4 regions of the Cupriavidus sp. 01L46 genome follow, and region 1 is predicted to be linked to each of the others. Evidence: predicted binding sites of a transcription regulator. Region 1 holds the regulator's gene; each other region holds the start of a gene.
The links. The regulator sigma-54, encoded in region 1, starts transcription at its own class of promoters, with help from an activator protein. The targets are predictions, from matches to a motif close to TGGCANGNAANCTGCTTT.

Region 1 (12,938 bases):
ATGGCGTCGCTGTACTGGATCAGGAACGGCGCCGCCAGCATCGACAACAGCATCGAGGCCAGGATGACCTGGATCAGCACCGGGTCGACCAGGTTCAGGCCGTCGATCTGGTTAAGCAGCACAAAGCCGAACTCGCCGGCCTGCGCCAGGCCCAGGCCGGTACGGATCGCCACCCCCTGGCGCGAACCGAACAAGCGGGCCAGCCCGGAGATCAGCACCAGCTTGAAGACAATGGGCACCACCAGCAGCGCCAGCACCAGCCACAAGTGATCGAGCACCACATGGATATTGAGCAGCATGCCGATGGTGACGAAGAACAGCCCCAGCAGCACGTCGCGGAAGGGCTTGATGTCCTCCTCCACCTGATGGCGATAGGGCGTCTCGGAGATCAGCATGCCGGCCATGAAGGCGCCCAGCGCCATCGACAGGCCGAGCCGCTCGGTCAGCGCGGCCATGCCCAGCGTGACCAGCAGCAGGTTGAGCATGAACAGTTCTTGCGAGCGGCGCGCCGCCACGATGTGGAACCAGCGGCTCATGAGACGCTGGCCGACGAAAAAGATCAGGCTCAGGGCCACCACGATCTTCACCGTGGCCAGGCCCAGCGCCATCATCAGGTCGCCCGGATCGCGCGAGAGCGCCGGGATCACGATCAGCAGCGGCACCACGGCCAGGTCCTGGAACAGCAGGATGCTGATGATGTTGCGCCCGTGCTCGCTCTCCAGCTCCAGGCGCTCCGACAGCATCTTGGACACGATGGCGGTGGATGACATGGCCAGCGCGCCGCCCAGCGCCACCGAGGCCTGCCAGGACAGCGGAAACAGCCAGTTGAACGCCCAGCTCGCCGGAATCACGGCCAGGAGCGACAGCACCACCTGCGAGCCGCCCAGGCCGAAGACCTGCCGCTTCATCGCCTTGAGCTTGCCCAGGCTGAACTCCAGGCCGATCGAGAACATCAAAAAGACCACGCCGAACTCGGCCAGGTATTTGGTTTGCGCGGTATCGCTGGCCAGGCCGAGCGCGTGCGGCCCGATCAGGATGCCCACGACCAGGTACCCCAGCATCGGCGGCAACTGCAACATGCGAAACGCGACCACGCCAAACACGGCGGCGGCCAGCAGGACAAGGGTAAGGTCCAGCGGAGAGTGCATCGACAGGGTCAGGGTACGCCGCGCCGGGCACCGGGCCGGCCCGGTGCGGGCGGCCCTGCCGGCGGATTACGGCAAGCGCGATGGCCGCTCCGGCCGCCCGATCCCAGGAACAGCCCAAGCGCCATCGCATTCGTTGGTATACTTCGTCGCCATGATAGCTAATTTCAATGCGGATCGAGCACTTAGGCTCGCTCGCGAAACCCTCCAGATCGAAGCCGACGCCGTCGCTGCCCTCGCAGGCCGCCTGGACGACGGATTTGCGCAGGCTGTGCAACTGACGCTCAATTGCAGCGGGCGCGTCGTCGTGTCCGGCATCGGCAAGTCGGGCCACATCGGCCGCAAGGTCGCGGCCACGCTGGCCTCGACCGGCACGCCCGCGTTTTTCGTGCATCCGGCCGAAGCCAGCCACGGCGACCTGGGCATGGTCACGCGCGACGATGTGCTGATCGCCTTTTCCAATTCCGGAGAGACCGCCGAGTTGCTTTCGATCGTCCCGATCGTCAAGCGCATCGGCGCCAAGCTCATCTCCGTGACTGGCAACCCCGCCTCCACGCTGGCCAAGCTGGCCGACGCGCACCTCAATGCCGGGGTGGAAAAAGAAGCCTGCCCGCTCAACCTGGCGCCGACCGCCAGCACCACCGCCGCACTGGCGATGGGCGACGCGCTCGCGGTGGCGGTGCTGGATGCCCGCGGCTTCGGCGAGGAAGACTTTGCCCGCTCGCATCCGGGCGGCGCGCTCGGGCGCAAGCTGCTGACCCACGTGCGCGACGTCATGCGCAGCGGCAACGCGGTGCCCAAGGTGCGCGAGAGCACGCCGCTGGCACAGGCCCTGATGGAAATCACCCGCAAAGGCATGGCAATGACCGCGGTGGTGGACCCGGACGACCGCCTGATCGGCGTCTTCACCGATGGCGACCTGCGCCGCCTGCTCGAAACCCCGCGTGACTGGAAGACCGTACCCATCAGCGAGGTCATGCACCGCACACCGCATACCGTCGGGCCGGACCAGCTGGCCGTGGAAGCCGTGCAGGTGATGGAGGCGAACCGCATCAACCAGATGCTGGTGGTCGACGCGGAGCGGCGCCTGGTCGGCGCGCTCCACATCCACGACCTGACCCGCGCCAAGGTCATCTGAGGCCAGCCCATGCCCATGCGGGAAATCCTGTCCTCCCTGAGCCGGCTTGCCATGCGAGCCCTGCCCCTGCTGCTGATGGCACTGGTGGCGGGCAGCACCTTCTGGCTGGTGCAGGTCAACTCCCCGAAAGAAGCGGACACCGGGACGGTAGGCAAGAAGCATGAACCGGATTACTACATGATCCGTTTTTCCGCGACCGAGCTTGCCGAGGACGGCAACACCAAGCTGCGCTTCACCGGCGACAAGATGATCCACTTCGAGGACGACCAGACCTACGAAGTGACGCGCCCGGCCATGCGCTCCTACGAAATCGACCGTCCGCCCGTCACCGGCCACTCCGATCGCGGCACAATGAACGCGGAAGGCTCGGTCATCGACCTGTTCGGCAATGCCTTCATCGTGCGTGCCCAGGGCCCCGAGCCTGCCAAGGACCCACAGATGACGGCCGCCTCGGAGTATTTCCAGGTGCTGGTGAACGATGACATCGTCAAGACCGACAAGGCTGTCAAGCTGACCCGCGGCCCGTCGGTGATGACCGCCAACGGCCTGGTCTTCAACAATGTCACTCGCGAAGTACAATTGCTGGGTAACGTACGCGGCACCATCATCACGGGGCCGCCGCCGGCAAGTCCCGCGAAGTAGCCCTGAAGCCGCCCGCGGGCACCAGCCGCCCGCGTCAACCGCCATCACGCCAACATGAATCCATTCCCGACGACTTCGTCCTGTCTGCGCCGCAGCACGGCCGCTTTGCTGACGCTGGCCGCCGTCCTTGGCCTCACGCTGGCCGCGCCCGCCAGCGCCGAAAAGGCCGACCGCGAAAAGCCGCTGGTCCTGGAGGCCGACAATGCCAGCTACGATGACGTCAAGCAGGTCTATGTACTGACCGGCAACGTGGTGCTGACCAAAGGCACCATGGTGCTCAAATCCGACGCGGCCGAAGTCCGTACCGATCCCGAGGGCTACCAGTACGCGGTCGCGACCTCTAAGGGCGGCAAGCAAGCCTATATCCGCCAGAAGCGCGACAACGTCGACGAGTACATCGACGGCTGGGGCGACCGCATCGAATATGACGGCAAGCAGGAGTTGTCCAAGCTGATCGGGCGCGCCCGCATGGCTCGCCTGGCCGGCGCCAAGCTGGTCGACGAGATCCGCGGCGCGGTGATCACCTATGACAGCCGCAACGAGTTCTACACGGCCAGCGGCGGCGCCGAGAACGCGACCGCGGGCAGCCCGTCGGGCCGCGTGCGCGCCGTGCTGTCGCCGCGCCAGGAGCAGCCCGCCAGCGGTGCCGCAGCCAACCCGCTGCCGCTCAAGCCGGCCACGGCTCCCGTCAACCCCTGACCCACGGATTCTGACTTCACCTTCATGACCGCTACCCAAACCGCACCGTCCCAGCCCGCCACCCTGAAGGACAGCAGCACGCTGGTCGTGCGCCACCTGAAGAAGCGCTACGGCTCGCGCACCGTGGTCAAGGACGTGTCGCTCGACGTGAAGAGCGGCGAGGTGGTCGGCTTGCTGGGCCCCAACGGCGCGGGCAAGACCACGTCGTTCTACATGATCGTGGGGCTGGTGGCGCTGGACGAGGGCGATATCGTGCTCGACGACAAGCACATCAGCGGCCTGGCCATCCATGAGCGAGCGCGCATGGGCCTGTCCTACCTGCCGCAGGAAGCCTCGGTGTTCCGCAAGCTCAATGTGCAGGAGAACATCCGCGCGGTGCTGGAGCTGCAGCTCAACGATGGCAAACCCCTGGGCAAGGCCGAGATCGAGCGCCGGCTGGACACCCTGCTGGATGACCTGCAGATTGCCCACCTGCGCGACAACCCGGCGCTATCGCTGTCCGGCGGCGAGCGCCGCCGCGTGGAAATCGCCCGCGCGCTGGCCTCCGCGCCGCGCTTCATCCTGCTCGACGAGCCCTTCGCCGGTGTCGACCCGATCGCGGTAGGCGAAATCCAGCGCATCGTCAGCTTCCTCAAGGCACGCAATATCGGCGTGCTGATCACCGACCACAACGTGCGCGAGACGCTGGGCATCTGCGACCACGCCTACATCATCAGCGAAGGCGCGGTGCTGGCGTCCGGGCAGCCTGAGGACATCATCGCCAACGAGTCGGTGCGCAAGGTCTACCTGGGCGAGAACTTCCGCATGTAAGGGCGCGTGGCGCCTGCCGCGCATCGGCCCCCGGGCGGCTTCGGTGTCGCCTTTTATCCTTCAAACGATCATAGCGACACCAGCGATAGCAATTTCCGTTCCATCAGTACGGAAGTTGAGCATAAAATAGGTCGCATGAAACCGTCGCTACAGCTCCGCCTCTCGCAGCATCTCGCGCTTACGCCGCAACTCCAGCAGTCGATCCGGCTGCTGCAACTGTCCACGCTTGAACTGCAGCAGGAAGTGGAACAGGCGCTGACCGAGAACCCCTTGCTCGAGCGTGAGAACGACTGGCTGGACAGCCCGTTGCGCGTGTCTTCGGACGGCTCGGTGAACCTGCAGAGCGCGCCCGCGCCGGCGCCCGCCGATGGCCAGGGCACCAGCGAGAACCGCCCGGATGGCGCCCCCGAAGCCGACGACAGCTACTCCGACAGCAACGAGGATTACGGCAGCGACTGGAGCCTGGACGACTTCGCCCGCCGCCCGCAAGGCGAAGACGACGAAAAGACCCCGATGCAGCTGCGCGACGCCGAGCCCACGCTGCGTGAACACCTCATGGAACAGCTGGCGCCGCTCAAGATTTCCCTGCGCGACAAGGGGCTGGCTATCTTTCTGGTCGAATCCCTGGACGATGATGGCTACCTGAGCACGACGCTCGAGGAAATCTGCAGCGAGCTGCCGGAGGAGCTCGAGTTCGAGGTCGACGAGATCCAGGCTGTGCTCACGCTGCTGCAGAGCTTCGATCCGCCGGGCGTCGGGGCACGCAACGCCGCCGAGTGCCTGGCGCTGCAATTGCGCAGGCTCAAGCATCCGCAGCGCGAACTGGCGCTGAGCATCGTCACCAACCACCTCGAGCTGCTGGCGGTGCGCGATTACACGCGCCTTAAAAAGGCGCTGCAAGTGGACGAGCCGGAACTCAAGGCCGCCCATGAACTGATCCGCTCGCTCGCGCCCTATCCCGGCCATGCCTACAGCCGGCCAGAAGCGGATTTCGTGGTGCCCGATGTTTTTGTTCGAAAGTTGAGCGGCGGATGGATCGCCCACCTAAACCCGGATGTGATGCCGCGGCTACGCATCAACGACATGTACGCGCAGATTTTGCGCGGTGCAAAAGGCGATGCAGGCGCGGCCGGATTGCAGCAAAAGCTGCAGGAAGCACGCTGGTTGATCAAGAATATCCAGCAAAGGTTCGACACGATATTGCGCGTCGCACAAGCCATTGTCGAACGTCAAAAGAACTTCTTCACCCACGGTGAAATTGCGATGCGCCCCTTGGTTTTGCGGGAGATTGCCGATACACTGGGTTTACACGAGTCCACCATCTCTCGGGTGACTACCAATAAATACATGGCAACGCCGATGGGGACTTTCGAGCTGAAGTATTTTTTCGGCTCTCACGTATCCACAGAAACCGGCGGCGCGGCCTCATCAACGGCAATCCGTGCGTTGATCAAGCAATTGATAGGAGCCGAAGACGCTAGGAACCCCTTGTCCGACAGCCGGATTGCCGAATTGCTCGGCGAGCAAGGCTTTGTGGTAGCACGGCGTACCGTTGCCAAATACCGCGAAGCGCTCAAGATTCCCGCGGTCAATCTCCGTAAGACTTTGTAGCCGAGCTGCATCGCCTGCCTGATGCAGCTCTTTCAGAAGGAGAAACGCTATGAACTTCAAGATCAGTGGACACCACTTGGACATCACGCCCCCTCTGCGTGAGTACGTGGAAACGAAACTGGAGCGTATCGTCAGGCATTTCGATCAAGTCATTGGCGTAAGTGTGCTGCTCTCTGTCGACAATACAAAAGAAAAGGACCGGCGGCAGTACGCGGAAATCAATCTACATCTCAAGGGCAAGGACATCTTTGTCGAAGCGCATCATGAAGACCTGTATGCCGCTATCGACGCACTGGTCGACAAGCTCGACCGGCAGGTGATTCGCCACAAGGATCGCGTGCAGAGCCACGACCGTGAAGCGGTCAAGTATCAGATGGCCGCATCGCAGATGCAGCAATGACCGTGCCTGACGGCCCACATACCGGGCCGTCGGTGTCAGTCCCTTGAAAAATGGAATCAAGCCGCGCCCAGAGCGCGGCTTTTTCATTGCGGCCTACCCAATCGGGGCACACAGGGGATTCCGCAACGCATATGTACCGGTGTATGCTGTGCAATACATAGTTGACTGGCCTAGCCATTCCGGTGCATGCAGCACCGCTTGAGCGCATCGGCCATTGCAATGCACAAAGCGGAAGCGGGCCTGCTCTATAATMGCCAGACGCCCGACACCGGCATGGGGGACAACCGGTGGAAACCTCGGGCCTTGGTTTTTATCCACTTTCCGCCCGGCGGGACGCCTCCTGGCCCCGGGCCTGCTTACTAGAAAACCCTGCGCATTCCACATGAATCGTTTGGCTAAATTGCTGCCACCCGGCAACATCAACCTCGACGTCAGCGTCACCAGCAAGAAGCGCGTGTTCGAACAGGCCGGGCTCCTCTTCGAGAACAACCATGGCGTAGCGCGCGCGACCGTGACCGACAACCTGTTCGCCCGCGAGTCGCTGGGGTCCACCGGCCTAGGCGCGGGGGTTGCAATCCCCCACGGCCGTATCAAGGGACTGAAGCAGCCACTGGCCGCCTTCATGCGCCTGGCCGAGCCGATCCCCTTCGAGTCGCCCGACGGCAAGCCGGTCGCGCTGCTGATCTTCCTGCTGGTGCCCGAACAGGCCACCCAGCAGCATCTGGAAATTCTCTCCGAGATCGCCCAGTTGCTGTCCGACCGCGAGATGCGCGAAGGACTGGCTACCCTGCCCACCCCCGACGACGTGCACCAGTTGCTGACGCAATGGCACCCTTGATCCGGCACTGAAAGCCCGCCCCTGAAAGCACCCGAATGGAACTCACTGGCGTCACCTCGCAGTCGATCTTCGACGACAACGCAGCCGATATCAAACTCTCCTGGGTAGCAGGACTGGAGGGTGCGGACCGCGCCTTCGATGTCGAGTTTGCGCGTGAAGCCACGTCCGCGGCCGATCTCGTCGGCCACTTGAACCTGATCCACCCGAACCGGATCCAGGTGCTGGGCAAGCCCGAAATCACGTATTACCAGCGCCTCGATGACGAGATGCGCAAGCGCCAGATGGGCGAGCTGATCCTGCTGGAGCCGCCGTTCCTGGTGATCGCCGACGGCATGGAGCCGCCGCCCGACCTGGAACTGCGCTGCACGCGCTCGTCCACCCCGCTGTTCACCACGCCGGTGTCTTCGGCCGCGGTGATCGATCACCTGCGCCTCTATCTGTCGCGCATTTCCGCGCCGCGCGTAACCATGCACGGCGTGTTCCTCGACATCCTCGGCATGGGCGTGCTGGTGATGGGCGAATCCGGCCTGGGCAAGAGCGAGCTCGGCCTGGAACTGATCTCGCGCGGACATGGGCTGGTGGCGGACGATGCCGTCGATTTCGTGCGCCTCGGGCCGGACTTCATTGAGGGCCGCTGCCCGCCGCTGCTGCAGAACCTGCTGGAAGTGCGCGGCCTGGGCCTGCTCGACATCAAGACCATCTTTGGCGAGACTGCGGTACGCCGCAAGATGAAGCTCAAGCTGGTGGTGCAGCTGGTACGCCGCAACGATGGCGAATTCGAGCGCCTGCCGCTGGACTCCCAGTATCTCGACGTGCTCGGCCTGCCTATCCACATGGTCAAGATCCAGGTGGCGGCCGGCCGAAATCTCGCCGTGCTGGTCGAGGCCGCCGTGCGCAACACCATCCTGCGCTTGCGCGGCATCGACACGCTGCGCGACTTCATGGACCGCCAGCGCGCCGCGATGCAGGCCGATGTCGCATCGCGGGGCCAGGGCAGGCTACTCTAGGCTTGGCAGGCCCACGTCATGCGACCACGACGGGGCCGTTTTCAATTGCTTACATCCGGCCGCGCTTCAATGGTCAACGCGATTGGGGCATAGGCCGTTTTGTGCAGTAATGGGCATTGGGCCCAGCCCGAGTTGCCGAGCCGACAGGCCAGCAGCCATGAAGTTTTCCACAGCCAGGAGAGCAAGCATGAAAAAATTGATCGCGATGTGCGTGCTGGTAGCCCCGCTTTTTGCCACCGGCGCCTTCGCCCAGAATGCACCGGCCGCGGCACCCGCTGCCGCAGCCGCACCCGCTGCAGCTAACACCCAGCAGGACAAGATGAAGGCTTGCAACACGCAGGCCACCGGCAAGAAGGGCGACGAGCGCAAGGCCTTCATGAGCAATTGCCTGTCCAACAAGCCCGCGGCCGCACCCGCCAAGAACAGCCAGCAGGAAAAGATGAAGACCTGCAACGCCCAGGCCACCGGCAAGAAGGGCGATGAACGCAAAGCCTTCATGAGCGACTGCTTGTCCAAGTAAGCTACCGGCATCATTTGCGGCGCGGACGTGTAAAAATGGCGAACCTTTTCGGTTCGCCATTTTTGCTGGCACGGCGCCGTCATGACGGCGTCATCACCTGATGTTATGCTTGTCGTGCTATGCGCATCATACTTATCACCGGGATCTCCGGCTCCGGCAAATCCGTTGCCTTGAACGTACTGGAAGACGCGGGCTACTACTGCGTCGACAACCTGCCGGCGCAGTTTATCCCGGAGCTGGCCCAGTACCTGGCGGCGCAGGGCTACACCCATCTGGGCGTCGCCACCGATATCCGTAGCCGCGAATCGCTGGACAAGCTGCCCGGCACGCTGCGCGACCTCGCCTCCGAACACCAGGTCCGGGTGGTCTTCCTGACCGCCAATACCGATGCGCTGGTGCAGCGTTATTCCGAGACAAGGCGGCGCCATCCGCTGTCGATGCGCGCAGCCATGGCTAGCCTCTCGGCCAATCCCAAGAACGAGAATCTCGCCGACAGTACCGCCGAGGCCGCACTCAACGACACCTCGCTGATCGAGGCCATCGAGATGGAGCGCGAGCTCCTGAGCCCGCTGGCGGAGGCTGCGCACCGCATCGACACCAGCAATGTGCGCACCAATACATTGCGCGCGTGGATCAAGGAATTCGTGCGCGGCGATGACCTCAAGCTCACATTACTGTTCGAGTCGTTCGGCTTCAAGCACGGCGTGCCCAGTGACGCCGACCTGGTGTTCGACGTGCGCTCGCTGCCCAACCCCTATTACGACCTGGCGCTGCGCCCGCTGACCGGCCGCGACGAGCCCGTGATCGACTTCCTGCAAAGCCAGCCGATGGTGCTGGCCATGGCCGAGGACATACGCGCCTATGTGGAAAAGTGGCTGCCAAGTTTCATCGCTGACAATCGCAGTTACCTGACCGTCGCAATCGGTTGCACTGGCGGGCAGCATCGCTCCGTGTACATCGCGGAAAGACTTGCCAACTATTTTCGTGCCCATGGTAATGTGCTGGTGAGACACCGCGAGCTCGCGCCGGGCGGCTAAACACCGCACCGCCAGGTTTCGCGGTCAGGCTCGGCAATTCTCGCCCGAAACCTTTGCTGGCTCAGCATGTCCTCACCCGCCACACCCGGCTCATCCACTTCATTCTCCGCCTCGCACAGCACCTCGGCGGGGCCTACGCTGGATGGCCTGCCGCTGTTTCCGCTGCATACCGTACTCTTTCCCGATGGGCTGCTGCCACTGCGCGTGTTCGAAGCGCGCTACGTGGACATGGTGCGCACCTGCATGCGCGATCGCTCGCCCTTCGGTGTCTGCCTGATCGCCAGCGGCAATGAGGTCGCCCGCCAGGACGAGCCCACCATGCCCGAGACGATCGGCTGCCTGGCCGACATCATCGACTGCAATATGGAGCAACTGGGCGTGCTGCTGATCAGCGCGCGCGGCCGCCAGCGCTTCCGGCTGCTGGGCCACAGCGTGAGCCCCGACGGCTTGCTGGTCGGCCAGGCGGAATTGCTGCCGCCCGACATCATCGACTGCAAGCTCGAGCTACTGGGCGAATGCCTGGCCGTGCTGCGGCGTATCGTTGCCTCGCTCCATGCCGAGCATCCGGGCGAGCTGCCTTTCAGCGAGCCGTTCCTGTGGGATGACCCCAGCTGGGTGGCCAATCGGCTGTGCGAGTTCTTGCCGGTGCCGCTCAAGGCCAAGCAGATGCTGATGGCGCTGCCGGACGCGGGCATGCGGATCGAGATCGTGCATAAATACATGCACCAGCACCACATCCTCTAAGAGGCCGTTTCAAAATGAAGCGAAGCGGTTCTGGCTAGGCGCGCGGCCGCAGACAGTACAGCTGGATCGGCCAAGGCCGCGCAACGACGCCAGAATCTTTTTGAAATGGCCTCTAAGCAACGTTAAAACAATCCGCCTTGGGCTTGCGCCTCCAGCAGCTTGCGCACCGGCGCGGGCGTGCCTAACGCATCCAGATCGTCCAGTGACAGCCAGCGTAGCGCGGGGCCGTTGGCGGCATCGCGCGCGGTGAGGCCGGTGACGTCGACGCGAATGGCGCGGATCAGCAAGCGGAAGTGGGTGAAGACGTGGGTGAGCTCGCCGACCATATTGGCCGTGCTGGGATTGCCGAATTCGCGGGCGCGTTCCAACGCAGCGTCTTCGGCCAGTTCCGCATCGAAGGGCACGGTATCGACCGGCATTTCGGGCAAGCTCCACAGCCCGCCCCAGATGCCGCTGTCCGGGCGCAGTGCGAGCAGGACCTCGCGGCCGCGGCGGACCAGCAGCATCACGGTGCTGCGCTCGGGAATGGCGGCACGCGGCTTCGGCGTGGGCAGCACGCCGGTCAGCCCGTCGCGGCGCGCCACGCAGTCGCTGGCCAGCGGGCACGACGCGGCGGCGGCAAGGCAGGCTGGCTTGCCGCGCGAACAGACAGTGGCGCCGAGGTCCATCACGCCCTGGGTGTAGGACACCATGTCCTCGGCTTGCGCCGGCCCCTTGGCGGGCAGGACCGCATCGGCAATCTGCCACATGCGGTTCTCCACCGCCTTGACGCCGGGATGGCCATGGATGCCAAAGAACCTCGCAAAGACGCGCTTGACGTTGCCATCCAGGATCGGCGAGCGCACGCCGGCGCTGAACGCCGCCACGGCTGCCGCGGTGGAGCGGCCGATGCCGGGCAGCGTCACCAGCACCTCGGGGTCGGTCGGGAACACACCACCATGCTCGCTCATTACGGCCTTGGCGCAGCGGTGCAGGTTGCGCGCGCGCGAGTAGTAGCCAAGCCCGGCCCACAGCGCCATCACCTCATCCGCGCTGGCCTCGGCCAATGCGGCCACGGTTGGCAGCCGGCCGACGAAACGCTGGAAATACTCGATCACCGCGCTGACCTGAGTCTGCTGCAGCATGATCTCGGACAACCAGATACGGTAAGGGTCGCGGGTGTTCTGCCACGGCAGGTCATGGCGCCCGTGCACGCGCTGCCAGCCCACCACGCGCGCGGCGAAATCGGCAGGAACCACGGCGGGGGAAAGATCGGATGAAACGGCAGGAGAAGCAGCGGGCTTGCGGGGCATCGGGTACGTGACGGGTAAGGCAACACAGCAACAGCGCCGGAGGCGGCGGCGCGTCATGATACCGCTTCGCCGCCACCGGCACTCGCCGCCGGCCACACTTCAGGCCGCGCTTCAGGCCGCGAACGCCTTGAGCTGCCCCTCGTCGGCGTCCGGCTGCAGGATCCGCCTGGAGAAGGACTCGATGCGCCCGCTGCGATCGTCCAGGCCGTTGAGCACTTCCTCGAGCTGCGCGATGCGGCTCTCGAGCGTGTCGGTGGCCTCGTGGATGCGCTCGATCGAATCGACCCGGCGGCGCAACTGTTTCTGGTGCTCGCGCACCTGCGCCTCCAGCGGCGTCATCACCGACTTGAGCCAGATCTCGATATCGCGGTTCAGATCGCGGAAGGTTTCCAGCACGCGGGTGGCGATGGTGGAAAACGCGCTCTGCACCAGCTGCGGGCGCGAGCGCGTGAGCATGTTCATGGCGCCGAAGTGCGTGTGGGCCAACGCCAGCGTCTGCTGCAATTCGTTGACGTAGCGCGCGGTGACGAACTGGATCGGCGCGGGCAGCGTAAAGCCATGCTCGGCATTGAAGCGGCGGTACATGCTGTCGGTGAGCTGGTGGAGCTGGGCGATCTTCTGGTCCGCCTCGCTGACCAGTTCGCCAAGCCGCGCAAACAAGGCGTCCATGTCCTCGCGCATGCCGCGCGAGAAGAAACGCTCCTTCATCTGCTCGCGGCGCTCGCGCATGGTGCGGCGCACGTCGCGCAGCTGCAGGCTCTTGATGATGTCCGCGCTATGGCGCCCGAACACCAGCCGCAGGGCCTGGAACTTGGCGATGCTCTGCTCGAACTCTTCTTTCTCCGACTGCACGCGCATCAGCATGTGCTTGACCATCGCGTGGTTCTTGCCGCGCAGCCCGCGCAGCTCGAACAACTGCTCGACGATGCTGCGGCGGCGGCTTTGCAGCAGTTGCTGCGCGCCGCGCGCCATCTCCTCCACCGAGCGCTGCACCTGGTCAGCGACGATCTCGCGCCGCTGCGGGATCAGCTGGTCAGACAGCACGTGCTCGAATT
Region 2 (4,372 bases), on a different contig from region 1:
CGCCGCTGCCGCCATCTGGGAAGCCGTTGACGCTGACCTGGACCTGGTGGTCTGCATCACCGAAGGCATCCCCGTGCGCGACATGATGGAGCTCAAGGACAAGATGGCCAAGGGCAACAAGAAGACCCTGTTGCTGGGACCGAACTGCCCGGGCCTGATCACGCCTGACGAAATCAAGATCGGCATCATGCCGGGCCACATCCACCGCAAGGGCCGCATCGGCGTGGTGTCGCGCTCGGGCACGCTGACCTATGAAGCAGTCGGTCAGCTGACCGCGCTGGGCATGGGCCAGTCGTCGGCAGTGGGCATTGGTGGCGACCCCATCAACGGCCTGAAGCACATCGACATCATGAAGATGTTCAACGACGATCCCGAAACGGACGCCGTGGTCATGATCGGCGAAATCGGTGGTCCGGACGAAGCCAACGCGGCTTACTGGATCAAGGAAAACATGAAGAAGCCGGTGGTTGGCTTCATCGCTGGCGTGACCGCGCCTCCGGGCAAGCGCATGGGCCACGCCGGCGCGCTGATCTCGGGCGGTGCCGACACGGCGCAAGCCAAGCTGGAAATCATGGAAGCCTGCGGTATCAAGGTCACCAAGAACCCGTCGGAAATGGCTCGCCTGCTCAAGTCGATCCTGTAATACCGATTTGCAGCCTCCCGCCTCCGGGCGGGAAAGCTTGCCGGAGCCGGCGCGCTCGCATGACTGCGACCGCACACCGGCTCTCCATGCCCCCGCCTGCGTGCGGGGGCATGTCATTCTGGAGTACCGTTACCTAGGGTATCTCCCAAGGTGTGCGACATGCCGATTGAAACCGAATCGAAAGCTTGATACGGTAAATCTTCATGTCTGAAGACTCAGACATCCGAAATTCCGCAGGCGCCGCAGTTTTTGGCGGTGTCATGTGGCGTTAGAATCATAATTTAAGAAATTCGAGGAGCTTTACCGTGGAACTGCTGTCCTCCACCGCTTTCTGGATCGCGTTGGGATCCATTATCCTGACCAACATCGTGCTATCCGGCGACAACGCCGTGGTGATCGCGCTGGCCTCCCGCAACCTCCCGCCCGCCCAGCAGAAGAAGGCCATCTTCTGGGGCAGCGCCGCCGCCATCATCATGCGGGTGGTGCTGACGGTAGCCGCGGTCAAGCTGCTGAGCCTGCCGTACCTGAAGATCGTCGGCGCCATCCTGCTGGTCTACATCGGCGTGCAGCTGCTCACCGGCGATGACGACGAAGAAGGCCACTCGGCCAAGGACAACATCTGGGCCGCGATCCGCACCATCCTGATCGCCGACCTGGTGATGTCGCTCGACAACGTGGTGGCCGTGGCCGCCGCGGCGCAGAAGGGACCGGAAGGCAGCCAGCTGATGCTGCTGATCCTGGGCCTGGGCCTGTCGATCCCCCTGATCGTGTTCGGCAGCACCATCCTGCTCAAGGTCATGGACCGCTTCCCCATCATCATCGTGCTGGGCGCCGCGCTGCTGGGCTACCTGGCCGGTGAAATGCTGGTCAGCGACCCGGTAGACGCCGCATGGTTCGAGATGCACGTGCCRCATGCCCACCTGGTGTTCGGCGTGATCGGCGCCGCGCTGGTGGTGGTGGTTGGCAAGCTGCTGAATAAGCGAGCGCCACAGACGGCCTGACGCACTTTGTCGGGTAGGTGGGGTCCCCGTCGGGGGCGCCGCCGGAAAAACGGGCGGCCCGGGAACTGCCCGTTTTGTTTTTTGGGTTGCCGCGCAGACCACGGCGCGGAAATGGCCGTGATGTCAGTGCGATTTCAGACTGACTTAAGCTAAAACATCGACTTACTGACCCTCTGCGTCATACTTGGTGACAAAATTTGCGCGGGATCAACACCCGGAAGGGCCTGAAGTGGCGAAAATTGTCACTCGCCGACGAGACATCAAGACTTGCCGGCGCTGGCACGCTAAGTGCTAAGAACTGACGGCATCACATGAAACAGAATGTTTCGATTTGTATCTAAAATTCCTTCGAGGGGTCAATCATGCAACAACGGGTGCAACAAATGAAAAAACTGGGCCGCCGAGTCCAGAAGGGCTTCACGCTGATCGAACTGATGATCGTGGTTGCGATTATCGGTATTTTGGCGGCGATTGCTATTCCGCAATATCAGGACTATGTGACGCGTGCTCGTTGGACGGAGAATGTTACTTCCATCGCCTCGTTGAAGCAGGCTATTGCAGAGTGCGTTCAAAATAATGTCCAAGCTGCGGGCGCTGCCGCCGCACCGTGCGATGCATTGGGCGCTGCCGGTTTGGGAAGTACGGCAGGTGGTGGATTTGCCACGGTGCCTGCATCTAAGTACGCAGCTAGCGTTGCCTATACCGGAGGAGTGATCACGATCACTGGTACGGCTGCAGTGGGCTCTTGCGTGGTGACCGTTACGCCTGCCATTGCGGCCACCTCAGTGAGTTGGACACTGGCCACTACGACCTGCAGCAAGGCGCAAACTGGCGTTTAACGACTTTAGGTTTGCTTTAATTACCAAGAAGCGCCTTCGGGCGCTTTTTCTTTCCCCGCTCCCCAAGCTATCATCCGCCTTTTGCCAATAAGGCATAACAAGGCACCCCACATGCTGCCCTCCCGGTCAGCCATCCCTCTCAGCTTCCTGGCCGTAGCCGTCACGCTACCGCTGCTGGTCTCCCGGCACACGCTCCCCCTCGCCACCTTCTACGGCGAATGGACTTCCGCATTGCTGTTCGTGCTTGCCGTCATCGTGCTGGGCGCCTCGGCACAGCGGCAGGGCAGGAGCACGGCCTACCAGGCCGCCCCTGCCCAGTTCCCCTGGATCGTCCTCTTTCCCCTCTGGCTGATCGCCACCGGCATCACGCAAACGCTGACCGGCATGGCCGATGTGTCGGGCAGCCGGTTGCTGACCGAACTCTCGCTGGCGCTGGGCGCGGCGGTAATGTGGGCTGCCTGGCGCCAGGGCCGTGCTGCGTCGTCCGTGGAGCGGCAGGCGATGGTGGATGTGCTGGCCATCGCCTGGCTGGTGGCGGGGTTGCTGGGCACGCTGGCGCAATGGGTGCAGGTGTTTGGCCTGGAGCCCGACACGCTGGGGATGGTGTCCACTTACTTTTACGATGACAACCGCCGCTTGTGGGGCAACCTGAACCAGCCCAATCACCAAGCTACGGTTGCGGGCATTGCGCTGGCGGCGGCGGTCTGGCTGGCGGCGCGCGGGTGGTTGCGGGTGCCGGCCTGGCTGGCGGCGGCGGTGCTATTGGTGAGCGGGATCGTGCTGTCCGGCTCGCGCACCGGTGTGTTGCATGTGGGGCTGGCGGCGGTTTATGCGCTGGTGGCTGCCTGGATGGCGCGGGGCGGGGCGGCGTTTGGCAGCACCGGTGAGCTGGGCGGATTCGCAGGCGCCATGCAGCGCGCTGGCCACGCCGGGCGCAACCCCATGCGGCGTCCCGCCGGGCTGGTGTTTGCCGCGGTGGCCATGGTGGTTTTGCTGCTGCTCTTGCAGCCGGCGATCAAGAGCGCCGGGCAGGCAATGGACTGGCGCCTCTTCGATACCGTKGCGCAGATGCAGGGGGGCGACCAGCTCTCGTGGCGCGCCGCGATGTGGACGCACGCGTGGGCGATGTTCCGCGCCCATCCGTGGCTTGGGGTGGGCTGGGGTGAGTATGGCTGGGCGCAGTTCCAGCAGCTCGCGCGGGTGGGCGTGAAAGTCGAGATGTCGCTGCATGCGCACAATGCCGTGCTGGATATGTTGGCCAAGATGGGCGTGATCGGCGCGGCGGGCGTGTTCCTGAGCCTGCTGGCGTGGCTATGGCGCGTGGCGCGCCAGCGCTTGTGGCGCGGGGACGCGCGCGAGCGCGCGCAGACGGGGCTGGTGCTGACCTGGCTGGCGATGCTGTGCGCGCATTCGATGCTGGAGTACCCGCTGCACTACTTGTATTTCGTGCTGCCGTTCTGCTTCATGCTGGGCTGGCTGGAGCCGTCGGGGTTCGGCCGCCTGCGCGTGCCGCGCGGGTTTGCCGTGCTGGCGGGCCTGGCATTCGCCGGCGTGGCGGCAGCCATCCTGACGACAATGTGGCAGGACTACCGCCGTGCGGAGGCGCGCGAGTACGCCCGTGCCGAGCGCCGGGCCGCATTGCCGATGCCGAACTTCTGGTTTCGGCAGGCTGCCGCGTCGGACGCAATCGAGGAGGCCAAGATCACGCCGGAGAACGCCGCGCGGTTGCTTGGGCCCCATATCGCCGCCGTACACCTGCTGCCGACGCCGACGCTGATCTCGCGCACCGCCTGGCTGATGGCGCTGACCGGTGACCCGGTACAGGCCCGGGCGTGGCTGGAGCGCCTGCGCTTCTACTTTGCGGGGGACGAGGCTAACCAGTTCGCGGC
Region 3 (5,056 bases), on a different contig from region 1:
TCCTGGCGATGGACCGCATCCGCGAGATCCATCAGAAGATTCCCGACACCCACCTGGTCATGCATGGTTCCAGTTCGGTGCCGCAGGAGTGGCTGGAGATCATTCGCCAGTACGGTGGCGAGATCAAGGAGACCTATGGCGTGCCGGTCGAGGAAATCCTGCGCGGCATCAAGACCGGTGTGCGCAAGGTGAATATCGATACCGATATCCGCCTGGCAATGACCGGCGCCATCCGCAAGTCCCTCGCCGACGACCGCAGCGAGTTCGATCCGCGCAGGGCATTGCTGGCTGCCAAGAAGGGCGCCAAGAGCGTGGTGCGGTTGCGCTTCGAGGCGTTCGGCTGCGCCGGACAGGCATCGAAGATCAAACCGGTGCCGCTGGAAAAGCTGGTGCCGCGCTACCGCTAGGCGAGGCGAGCCGTCCCGCGTGCCCGGCAACGCGCCAGACCATCCCCGCACTATGGAGCGCGGGCGCGGGTCTGGCGCTCTGTCGTGTTGCACGGATCGATGTTCCGCGCGGGACAGCTTGTGCGCCATGCCTGTCGCAGACTGTCACCATGGCGGAGGTGCCGGCACCCCGCCTTGGGCCGCGCCGCGCTGGCACGGAACGTGAATGTGCCAAGGCGGATTCATCAGCCTTGGAGTGGCGGCTATGTGGGTAGTAAAACTCGGCGGCAGCCTTGGCCGCGACCCGTTGTTGCGCGAGTGGCTGCAGGAGCTGAGTGAGCTCGGCGGCGGCCGCATCGTGGTGGTGCCGGGAGGCGGCGGCTTCGCGGGGCAGGTGCGCGAGTACCGGGCGCAGTGGGCGTTCGACCATGTGGTGGCGCACAATATGGCGGTGCTGGCCATGGCCCAGTACGGGCTGATGATGCAGGGCATGTGCCCGGGCATGTCGCTGGCGGTGCACGAGAAAGACATCCAGGGCGTGCTGCGCAACGCCGGCGTGGCCGTGTGGGCACCGTTTTCGCTGTTGCGCGAGCAGGCCGACGAGATGACGCACCCAGGCGTCGGTTCGGACAGCATGGCCGCGTGGCTGTCGAACCGCCTCAACGCCGAGATGCTGCTGCTGGTCAAATCCACGCCGGCCGATGCCGGCCAGCCGGTGGAGCAATATGCCGCACAAGGGCTGGTGGACCGGCGCTTCGCGCATTTCACGCGTGGCGCGCCATATCCTATCGAATTTCTGCACAAGAGCGAGCTGGCGCGCATGCGCGAACTGCTGCTGCATCCGGCTGCCGGCTGACGGCTATTGGCGCCTGGCTACCGGCTACGGTGTGCGATGCTTGATGCGCAGGCCGGCCGCGGTCGGCCTGCGCATGTCCGCCGATCAGCTATGCGCAGCGAAAGGATGCGCTGAACTCTGCTTCTTGGCTACCACTTCGGCGGCGCTCGGCCAGCCCCCCACGGCGCGCTGGATCGCTTCGCGCGTGGCCTGGTAGTTGTAGTCCTGGATCTTGGTGTCGTCCTCGGCCTGCCAGTGGATGAACACGCCCACGCTGATAAACAGGTCGTCGGCTTCGGCGGCGGGAATGGTGCCGTCTTCCACGCTATCCGCCACCGCCATGGCAACGCCGCGCTGGGCCGGGCCGAACATCTGCACGGCCTGCTTGGCGCCCTTGATGGTGACCTTGTTGAACAGCACGGTATTGGGCTTGGCCTGCAGGTTCGGCGCCACCACGGCGAGCAACGAGGTGAAGCCGTCCTTGTTGTTGGTCAGCGCGTTGCAGAAGGCGGTCTCGGCAGCCGAGCCGCGCGGCCCAAGGATCAGGTCGATATGCGCGACCTCGTTGCCGTCGCCGACCAGCGATTCGCCAACACGAACACGATCGATTTTTGCCATTTGCGAGTCTCCCGGATAGAGGATGTTCAGGAAAAGAAAAGAAGGCGCAATGTGTCCCCCCGGGCTTTACCTAACACGTTCCATGCCAAGCCTGGGCACGGCGTGAAAGGCGGGTAGGAAGGACAGGGTCCGAGAGCGATAGGGGCTGCGATCATTGCGCCGGCGGCGGTGAGAGCGGCGCAGATGGATGACCGTCGCTCAGGCGTCTGTGCCAGACGCGTGCCTGAAGGGCCTCCGTCAGGCCGGCGGCGGAGACCGAGCAGAAGGGGTGGCCGGCAGCCACATAGCTGCCGGGAACGGGAATGTCGTGGCACCAGCCAGTGCGCATCAGCGCGACAGTGAGCGCGGCGTTGATCTGCGCGGGGTCTTGCGCAAAGACATGCTGGAAGCCGCGCACGCCGGTCTGCCGCGCCGCCGGTGGCTCGGGCGTTTCGCCGCGGCAGGCCTGCAGGTGCGCGTGCATCAGGCCAAGCGGATAGGCGTTGGTATAGAGCGCCATGCTGGCCGGCGGCCGCGGGTTCACTTCAAGCACCATGATGTCCGGCGCGTCGAACAGGAAGTCGATGCTGTTCAGGCCCACCAGGCTGGTTTCGCGCGCGATGCATTGGATGATCTCGACGAGACGCGCGGTGGTGCTTGCCGGCAGCATCGCTGGGCCTGCAGCGCCGTGGAACAGATAGGGGCAGTCGTGGTGCGAGCCGATGCGCTGCAGGCTGATGCCGACCAGGTGGACGCCGCGGCGGTGAGCAACAAATAGCGCGGACATCGGCAGGCCGGGTCCTTGCCGCTGGAAGTACCGAGTGCCGTCGGCGGCGTCGGCAGCGTTGGCATCTGCGCTGGCCAGCTGGCGGATATGCGAGCCGCCGGTGCCGCCGACAGCTTTGCACAGCCAGCCTGCCGGCTCGCGCGGCATCTCCATGGTGGTTTCCGGATGCGGAATGCCGAGCGCGGCCAGCAACCGGAAGAAGGCGCCGGGCTGCTTGACGCCGCGCACGGTGGCGGCACTGTTGCCGAGCAGCGGCACCAGCGCGTGGCCGGCGTCGAGCAGATCGGGTCGTTGTTCGAAGCCGCTACCGGCAACCCAGCCAAACGGATGCACGGTGTCGCGCAAGCGGCGCAGCGCGGCGAGCACGTGCTCGCCGTCGAGCGCCATCGACCCGGTGGCGCCGATCGGCTCCCAGCGCTGCGCGACATGCCGCGTGTCGGCATCGCCGAACAGGTCCAGTGCGGCCACGCGCAAGCCGGCTTGCGCTGCGGACTCGGCCATCATCCGCGATGACAGGGCGGCGACGATGAGGGTCTGGGAGGGCATGGTGGGTCAGGGTGGTTCGGTGGGCATTTCGCGCGCGGGGTCCGGCATATCGGCTGCGATGCCGGCGTCGGTGCCAGCGTCGATGTGGCGCTCGCATTCGCTACAAAAAGCAATCGGCATACCAAGCGAGCCACGCGCGTGGGATCGGGGGAGAATCGGGCCTGTTGCAAGCGTKGGGGCCTTGCACTGTCACGGCCATTGTTCCGCTTTTCGCACAGGCTGTCCCGCGTCCGGCGACGCCATTGGACAAGGGCGTGATCAGCAGGATAGGTAAGGGGCGCGAGGGGCTGCCAGCCCCCTCGGTGTGGCACGCAGGGCGGCGCCGCTACGATTGCTCGGACGTCTCGGCCTGCGCCAGGTTGATATGCAGCCGATGTATCTTGCGGTACAGCGTGTTCCGGCTGATGGAGAGCGAGCGGGCTACGGTGCTGACATTCCAGCGGTGCTTGTGGAGCAGGCCAAGGATGGTGTCGCGTTCGTTCAGTTGGATGGCATTGAACTGCGCCAGCGCCTTGGCTTCATCGTCTGGCATATTGGGCTGCGCCGCCATGGCCGGCTCGCGGGGCGCGCCGGCTTCCCCCGCGCCTTGCACGATTTCCGCCGGCAGGTGCTGGCAAGCGATGGTGTCGCCGTCGCACAGTGCCAGGGCGGTGCGCAGCACATGGCGCAACTGCCGGAGATTGCCGGGCCAGGGGTAGCGCAGCAGCGCCTGCACGGCGTCCGGCGCCAGCGTCGGTGCCTGGTCCGGCTCCGCCTCCTCGGCGAGGATGTGCTGCATCAGCGTGAGCCGGTCGGTGCGCTCGCGCAGCGGCGGCAGGCGCAACTCGATGCCGTTGAGCCGGTAGAACAAGTCTTCGCGGAACTGGCCGCTCTGCACCAGTTCGGCCAGGTTGCGGTGGCTGGCGCTGACCAGCTGGAAGTCGACCTTGACCACCGCCTCCGAGCCGAGCGGCGAGACCTGACGTTCTTCCAGGACGCGCAGCAGGCGGGACTGCAACGTCATGGGCATGTCGCCGATCTCGTCCAGGAACAGCGTGCCGCCGTTGGCCTGGATGATCTTGCCGCGCCGGCCTTCGCGCTGGGCGCCGGTAAACGCGCCGGCGCGGTAGCCGAATAATTCGCTTTCGATCAGGTTCTCCGGCAGCGAGGCACAGTTGATGGCGACAAAGGCGCGCTCACGCGCCGGGCTCATCTGGTGCAGGGCATTGGCGAAGACCTCCTTGCCGCTGCCGGTCTCCCCGTGCAGCAGGATGGGGATGCGCCGGGTGATCACGCGCTGCGCCAGCCGGACCTGCGCTTCCATCTGCGGGTCGCCAAAGGCCAGTCTGGTGGACGGTGCCACCGTGGCCGGGGCACGCGGGACAGCCGTCGGGGGTTCCACGCTGGCCGCTCGCGGCGCGGCTTGGGTGTTGGCCGCTCTCGCGCCGCCAATGGTGCCGCCGCTGGTGCCGAGGTTCGGCTGCTGGGCCACCATGAAGAAGCGGTTCGACGCGCTCGCGCGATAGACCGGCACCGGATGGAAGGAGTTGCGCGCGCACCGCGCCAGGATTTCGTCGAGCGAGGTCTTGAACAATTCGTCGATCTGTTTGCCGAGCAGGGCAGACAGCGAGCGAAAATCCAGCTGGAACAGCGCGCTGCGATTGGCTGCCAGCACCCTGCCGCTGTCGTCGATCGCGAGCTTGCCTTCGTGCAGCGTGTTGACGAGTTCGGGGCGGCTGTGGAAATGGATCTGGTGCGCGTGCTTGAACCGCTCGTCCATCAAGCGGTTTTCAATCATCTGGCGGGACATGCCGACCAGCACCAGCGAATGCTGCTGCAGCAGCGGCGAGCGGCTGGTGACGTCGAGCACGGCGGTCAGTTCGCCGCGATCGTTGAAGATCGGCGAGGCCGAGCACGTCAGCGAGG
Region 4 (4,792 bases), on a different contig from region 1:
CAGCGCCTTGACCGGCAGGATGTCGCCCACGGCCGCCACCTTGCGGCGCAGGGTGCCGGCGTCCGGCGCTTCCACCGCGTTGGCGATCTTGTCGGTCTCCACGTCGAGGATGGGCATGCCGACCGTGATCTGCGCGCCTTGCTCGACCAGCCAGTCGTTGATCGTGCCTTCTTTCATCGACAAGCCCCATTTGGGCATGACGATCGGAGTGATCTCGGCCATCAGTGTTTCCCTCCTTTCACGGTCTTGCGCGCGGCATCGGCGATGTGCGCCGCGCTGGGGATGTACAGGTCTTCCAGCGCGGGCGAGAACGGCACCGGCGTATGCGGCGGGCAGACCATCTCGATGCCGGCCTTGAGCGCGCCGAAGGCGCGCTGCGCCACCTGTGCCGAGATGTCGGTGGCGATGTTGCAGCGCGGGCTGGCTTCATCCACCACCACCAGGCGGCCGGTGTTTTCCACCGACTCCAGCACGGTGTCGATATCCAGCGGCGAGAGCGTGCGCAGGTCCACGATCTCCGCTTCGATGCCTTCCTTGGCCAGCGTGGCCGCCGCCTCCAGCGCGCGGTGCACCATCAGGCCATAGGTGACGATGGAAACGTCCTTGCCGTCGCGCACGATATTGGCCTCGCCAAAGGGAATCGCGTACGAGTTCTCCGGCACTTCGCCTTCGAAACCATAAAGGTTCTTGTGCTCGCAGAAGATCACGGGGTCGTTGTCGCGGATCGCCTGGATCAGCAGGCCTTTGGTGTCATATGGCGTGCTGGGGCACACCACCTTGAGGCCGGGGATATGCGCGAACAGCGGCGTCAGCATCTGGCTGTGCTGGGCGGCCGCGCGGAAACCCGCGCCCACCATGGCGCGGATCACCACCGGTGTCTCGGCCTTGCCGCCGAACATGTAGCGGAACTTGGCCGCCTGGTTGAAGATCTGGTCGAAGCACACGCCCATGAAGTCGATGAACATCAGCTCGGCAATCGGGCGCATGCCGCAAGCCGCGGCGCCGATGGCCGCGCCCACATAGGCGGATTCGGACAGCGGGGTGTCCAGCAGGCGGTCGCCGTGCTTGGCGTACAGGCCCTTGGTCACGCCGAGCACGCCGCCCCAGGCGTCTTTCTCGCCGTCCGCGCCGGCGCCGCCGACGATGTCTTCGCCGAGCATGATCACGCTCGGGTCACGGGTCATTTCCTGGTCAATCGCTTCGTTGATCGCCAGCTTCATGCTTAATTTGCGGGACATGGTGTGGTCTCCTGATCGTGCTTTCTGTCGTTAGGTCTCGGAATGGCGGAGGTCGCGCGCTCAGTAGCTGACGTACACATCGGTCAGCAGGTCGGCGGGCGTGGGGAACGGCGCCGCCTTGGCCTGCTGCACGGCGTCCTCGATCAGTGCGGCAACCTGCTCGTCGATGGCCTTGAGTTCGTCCAGCGCGATCACGCCGGCCTGGGTCACGGTGGCGGTGAACTTCTTCAGGCAGTCCTTGTTGGCGCGGATGTCGTCGAGCTCGCCGGAGGCGCGATAGGTTTGCGCGTCGCCCTCGAAGTGGCCGTAGAAGCGGACCATCTTGCATTCCAGCAGGGCCGGGCCACCGCCTTCGCGGGCCCGCTTGATGACCTCGCCCGCCGCCTCATGCACCGCGAAGAAGTCCGTGCCATCCACCGTCACGCCGGGAATGCCGAAGCCGGCGGCGCGGTCCACGTAGCTGTCCACTGCCGTGCCGTAGTCGCGTGCGGTGGATTCGGCATAACCGTTGTTCTCGATCACGAAAATCACCGGCAGGTTCCACACCGCGGCCAGGTTCAGGCTCTCCAGGAACGTGCCCTGGTTGGATGCGCCGTCACCGGCAAAGGTGATGCCGATCTCGCCCTTGCCGCGGAACTTGGCGGCCAGCGCGGCGCCGCAGACCAGCGGCGCGCCCGCGCCCAGGATGCCATTGGCGCCCATMATGCCCTTGGACAGATCGGCGATATGCATGGAGCCGCCCTTGCCGTTGCAGGAGCCACCCTTGCGCCCGTAGATCTCCTTCATCATCGCCACCGGGTCAACGCCCTTGGCAATGCAGTGGCCGTGGCCGCGGTGGGTGCTGGCGATGCGGTCGCCGTCGCCCAGGTGGTGCAGGATGCCGACCCCGGCGGCTTCCTCGCCGGCGTAGAGGTGGACGAAGCCGGGAATATCGCCGCGCCCGAAGTCCACGTGCAAGCGCTCTTCGAAATCGCGGATGGTGCGCATCCTGCGATAAACGGCGAGCAGTTCCTGCTTGTCGAGGGGCAGCGTGTTCCCGGTGGTACCGGATGCGTTGGCTGTCATGTCTGTCTCCTTCATGGTTTTGTGGTGGCGGTAGAAAGCTCGGTGAGTGGCTGGGGTGGGGAATGYTGCTGTCGCCGAGGTGGCGGCGCGCGCCCGCCGCGCATCAATCCGGCGGCGGCGGCGTAGCGCATGCAGGCCGCCACGTCGATGCTCAGGAAGGCGCGCTCGCGCAGCGTCACGGTGACCTCGTCCTGCGGGCCGAACACCAGCTCGCGCTCGCCGTCCAGCGCGACGATGCCGGCGCGCTGGCGCACGCGGTGCGCTACACCGTCGGTCAGGCGCTCCCAGCCCGCGATGGGCACCGCGCGCAGCAGGCCCGGCGCAATCGGCGCGCGCAGCGCGAAGCGGCCTTCGCCGGGCGCGGCCAGCTCGATCGCCAGGCCGCCGGGCTCATGCCTGCCCACGGGTTCCAGCAAGCCGCCGATGGCGGACAGGCCAATCGCCTGCGGATCGGCAAAGGACACGTAGACCGCGCCCAGTGTCTCGGTCTTCCACAAGGCGCGCGCGCCGATGAAATGCTCGTGGGCGATCACCGCGTCGACCAGCGCGATGTCGTGGCGCACCTCGCCTTCGCCGGCAATCGTGATGTCGAGCCGCTTGTTGGCGGCCAGCGCATGCGCGGCGGGAATGCGGCCGCTGGCAAACAGCCCCGTGGCCAGCCCGGTGATGGTGGGCTCGCGCATTTCGGGGTAGGCGTTGTTGGTGCCGGTGGAGATGCCGGCAATCGGCACGTTGCCGCATTCGCGCACCACCGCGCGGTGGGTGCCATCGCCACCGAGCACGATGATGGCGGCAACGCCCGCCTCGCGCAGCATGCGTGCGGCCAGGAAGGTGTCGTCGACGCGCGCGGTGACCGGCATGTCAAGGTATTCCACGTCCGGCAGCGCGGCGTCCGGCCCCTGGCGGCGCGACAGGTGGCGCGCCAGCAGCACGCGCATGCCCTCGCGGTCCGGCATCATCAGCACGCGACCGACCCCGCAGGCAGCCAGCGCGGCCAGCAGGCGCAGCACGATATTGACGCGGTCGGCCAGTTGCAGCGTGTTGGCGTTGGCGATCACGCGGCGGATATCGCGCGCGGAAATCGGGTTGGCGATGATGCCGACCAGTGGCCGGTCGGCCAGCGCTTGCTCACCCATGCCTGTCTCCTGTCTTTCTGGTTATGACAGGCATATCGCAATGGCCGTGCCACCCCGCATCGGCACGCCGGAGACGGCAAAAACTCGGGATTACCCCAGGAAAAGACGGGGCGCGCAGGGACTTTGCGGGCCGTGCGCACGCCGCAGCGTGACAGGTGTCACAGCATCACGTGTACAGGGGGGTGAACAGGTGTAGCGGGGATCTCGCGCCGGGCAGGGAAGGCGGCGCGGGCGAGCCGCGCCGCCATGCTTGCCGGCTGGCTAGTGCGCCGCGTCGCGCTGGTTGGGCGACGCGATGCCGTAGCGCGCCATGCGTCGGTACAGCGTCATCCTGCTCACGCCGATCTGGCGCGCCACCGCGCTCAGGTTCCAGCCAGCCGCGCGCAGGTATTGCATCAGCAGCATGCCTTCCGGCGGCAGCTGGTGCGGGTCGAAGCCGGGGGCCGGCAAGGCCGGCGCGCTGGCGGCCTCAGTGGCCGCGCTGCCCGGCGGGACGCTGGCGAAAACCGCAAGCAAGCCCTGCTGCGGCATCCCCTCGCCAATCCCCTCCGGGAGATCCTCCACCTCGATGTGGCCGTCGTCACAGACCGCCCGCGCGTACTCCAGCGCATTGCGCAGCTCCCGCAGGTTGCCGGGCCAGCGGTGCGCGTGCAGCCGCGCGCGCGCCGCGGGCGACAGGCTCACGGTAGCTGGCTTGCCGCCCGCGTCCAGCATCTTGCCGATCAGCCAGTCCAGGTCCGTGCGCTCACGCAGCGGCGGCAGCATCAGCCGCGCGCCGTTGAGCCGGTAGTACAAGTCCTCGCGAAAGCGCCCGCTGCTCACCAGCTGGTCTAGCGGATGGTGCGTGGCGGAAATCACGCGCAGGTTGACCGGCACCGGGCGCGCCGCACCGATGGCAAGCACCTCGCCCTCGGCCAGCACACGCAGCAGGCGCGATTGCAGCTCGCGCGGCATGTCGCCGATCTCGTCGAGAAACAGCGTGCCGTCGTCAGCCTCCTGGATCAGCCCGCGCTTGGGCCGCGAACCCGCGCCCGAAAAGCTGTTGGGCAGGTGGCCGAACAGTTCGCTCTCGATCAGGGATTCGGGAATCGCCGCGCAGTTCACCGCCACGAAGGGGCCGTCGCGGCGCGTGCTGGCCTGGTGCAGGGCCTTGGCCAGGTACTCCTTGCCGCTGCCGGTCTCGCCGTTGATCAGCAGGTTGATGGGCGAATCCACCAGCTTTGCGGCCCGCAGCAATTGCTGCTGCAATGCGGCATCGCCACCGCACAGTGCGGCCAGCGGCGCCTGCAGCGGCGTAGCCCGCTCGGCGGTATCGCGCGCGCGCTGCCAGCGCAGCGCCGGCGGCATCACGCT

Region 2: a site for sigma-54 is predicted at 1,922-1,939, ahead of AC1DS3_RS11365 (pilin). Genes of this name have one in related genera too.
Region 3: a site for sigma-54 is predicted at 1,910-1,927, ahead of fae (formaldehyde-activating enzyme). Genes of this name have one in related genera too.
Region 4: a site for sigma-54 is predicted at 3,474-3,491, ahead of AC1DS3_RS06220 (ATP-NAD kinase family protein). Genes of this name have one in related genera too.

The regions. Positions count from the first base shown of each region.
Region 1 covers NZ_JBFTSF010000045.1:29,283-42,220, reverse strand. Annotated here, with positions in the region: gene AC1DS3_RS10815 (monovalent cation:proton antiporter family protein) at 1-1,148, opposite strand, end outside; gene AC1DS3_RS10810 (KpsF/GutQ family sugar-phosphate isomerase) at 1,300-2,283, shown strand; gene lptC (LPS export ABC transporter periplasmic protein LptC) at 2,299-2,925, shown strand; gene lptA (lipopolysaccharide transport periplasmic protein LptA) at 2,980-3,624, shown strand; gene lptB (LPS export ABC transporter ATP-binding protein) at 3,649-4,434, shown strand; gene AC1DS3_RS10790 (RNA polymerase factor sigma-54) at 4,570-6,045, shown strand; gene hpf (ribosome hibernation-promoting factor, HPF/YfiA family) at 6,095-6,445, shown strand; gene ptsN (PTS IIA-like nitrogen regulatory protein PtsN) at 6,828-7,283, shown strand; gene hprK (HPr(Ser) kinase/phosphatase) at 7,319-8,290, shown strand; gene AC1DS3_RS10770 (PsiF family protein) at 8,478-8,810, shown strand; gene rapZ (RNase adapter RapZ) at 8,930-9,847, shown strand; gene AC1DS3_RS10760 (LON peptidase substrate-binding domain-containing protein) at 9,914-10,591, shown strand; gene mutY (A/G-specific adenine glycosylase) at 10,714-11,883, opposite strand; gene AC1DS3_RS10750 (dynamin family protein) at 11,995-12,938, opposite strand, start outside.
Region 2 covers NZ_JBFTSF010000048.1:32,937-37,308, forward strand. Annotated here, with positions in the region: gene sucD (succinate--CoA ligase subunit alpha) at 1-643, shown strand, start outside; gene AC1DS3_RS11360 (TerC family protein) at 949-1,644, shown strand; gene AC1DS3_RS11365 (pilin) at 2,028-2,483, shown strand; gene AC1DS3_RS11370 (PglL family O-oligosaccharyltransferase) at 2,595-4,372, shown strand, end outside.
Region 3 covers NZ_JBFTSF010000067.1:47,861-52,916, reverse strand. Annotated here, with positions in the region: gene fba (class II fructose-bisphosphate aldolase) at 1-407, shown strand, start outside; gene AC1DS3_RS14405 (amino acid kinase family protein) at 652-1,242, shown strand; gene fae (formaldehyde-activating enzyme) at 1,327-1,839, opposite strand; gene AC1DS3_RS14395 (ATP-grasp domain-containing protein) at 1,991-3,151, opposite strand; gene AC1DS3_RS14390 (sigma-54-dependent Fis family transcriptional regulator) at 3,477-5,056, opposite strand, start outside.
Region 4 covers NZ_JBFTSF010000022.1:45,761-50,552, forward strand. Annotated here, with positions in the region: gene AC1DS3_RS06205 (acetoin dehydrogenase dihydrolipoyllysine-residue acetyltransferase subunit) at 1-222, opposite strand, end outside; gene AC1DS3_RS06210 (alpha-ketoacid dehydrogenase subunit beta) at 222-1,238, opposite strand; gene AC1DS3_RS06215 (thiamine pyrophosphate-dependent dehydrogenase E1 component subunit alpha) at 1,299-2,303, opposite strand; gene AC1DS3_RS06220 (ATP-NAD kinase family protein) at 2,315-3,439, opposite strand; gene AC1DS3_RS06225 (sigma-54-dependent Fis family transcriptional regulator) at 3,701-4,792, opposite strand, start outside.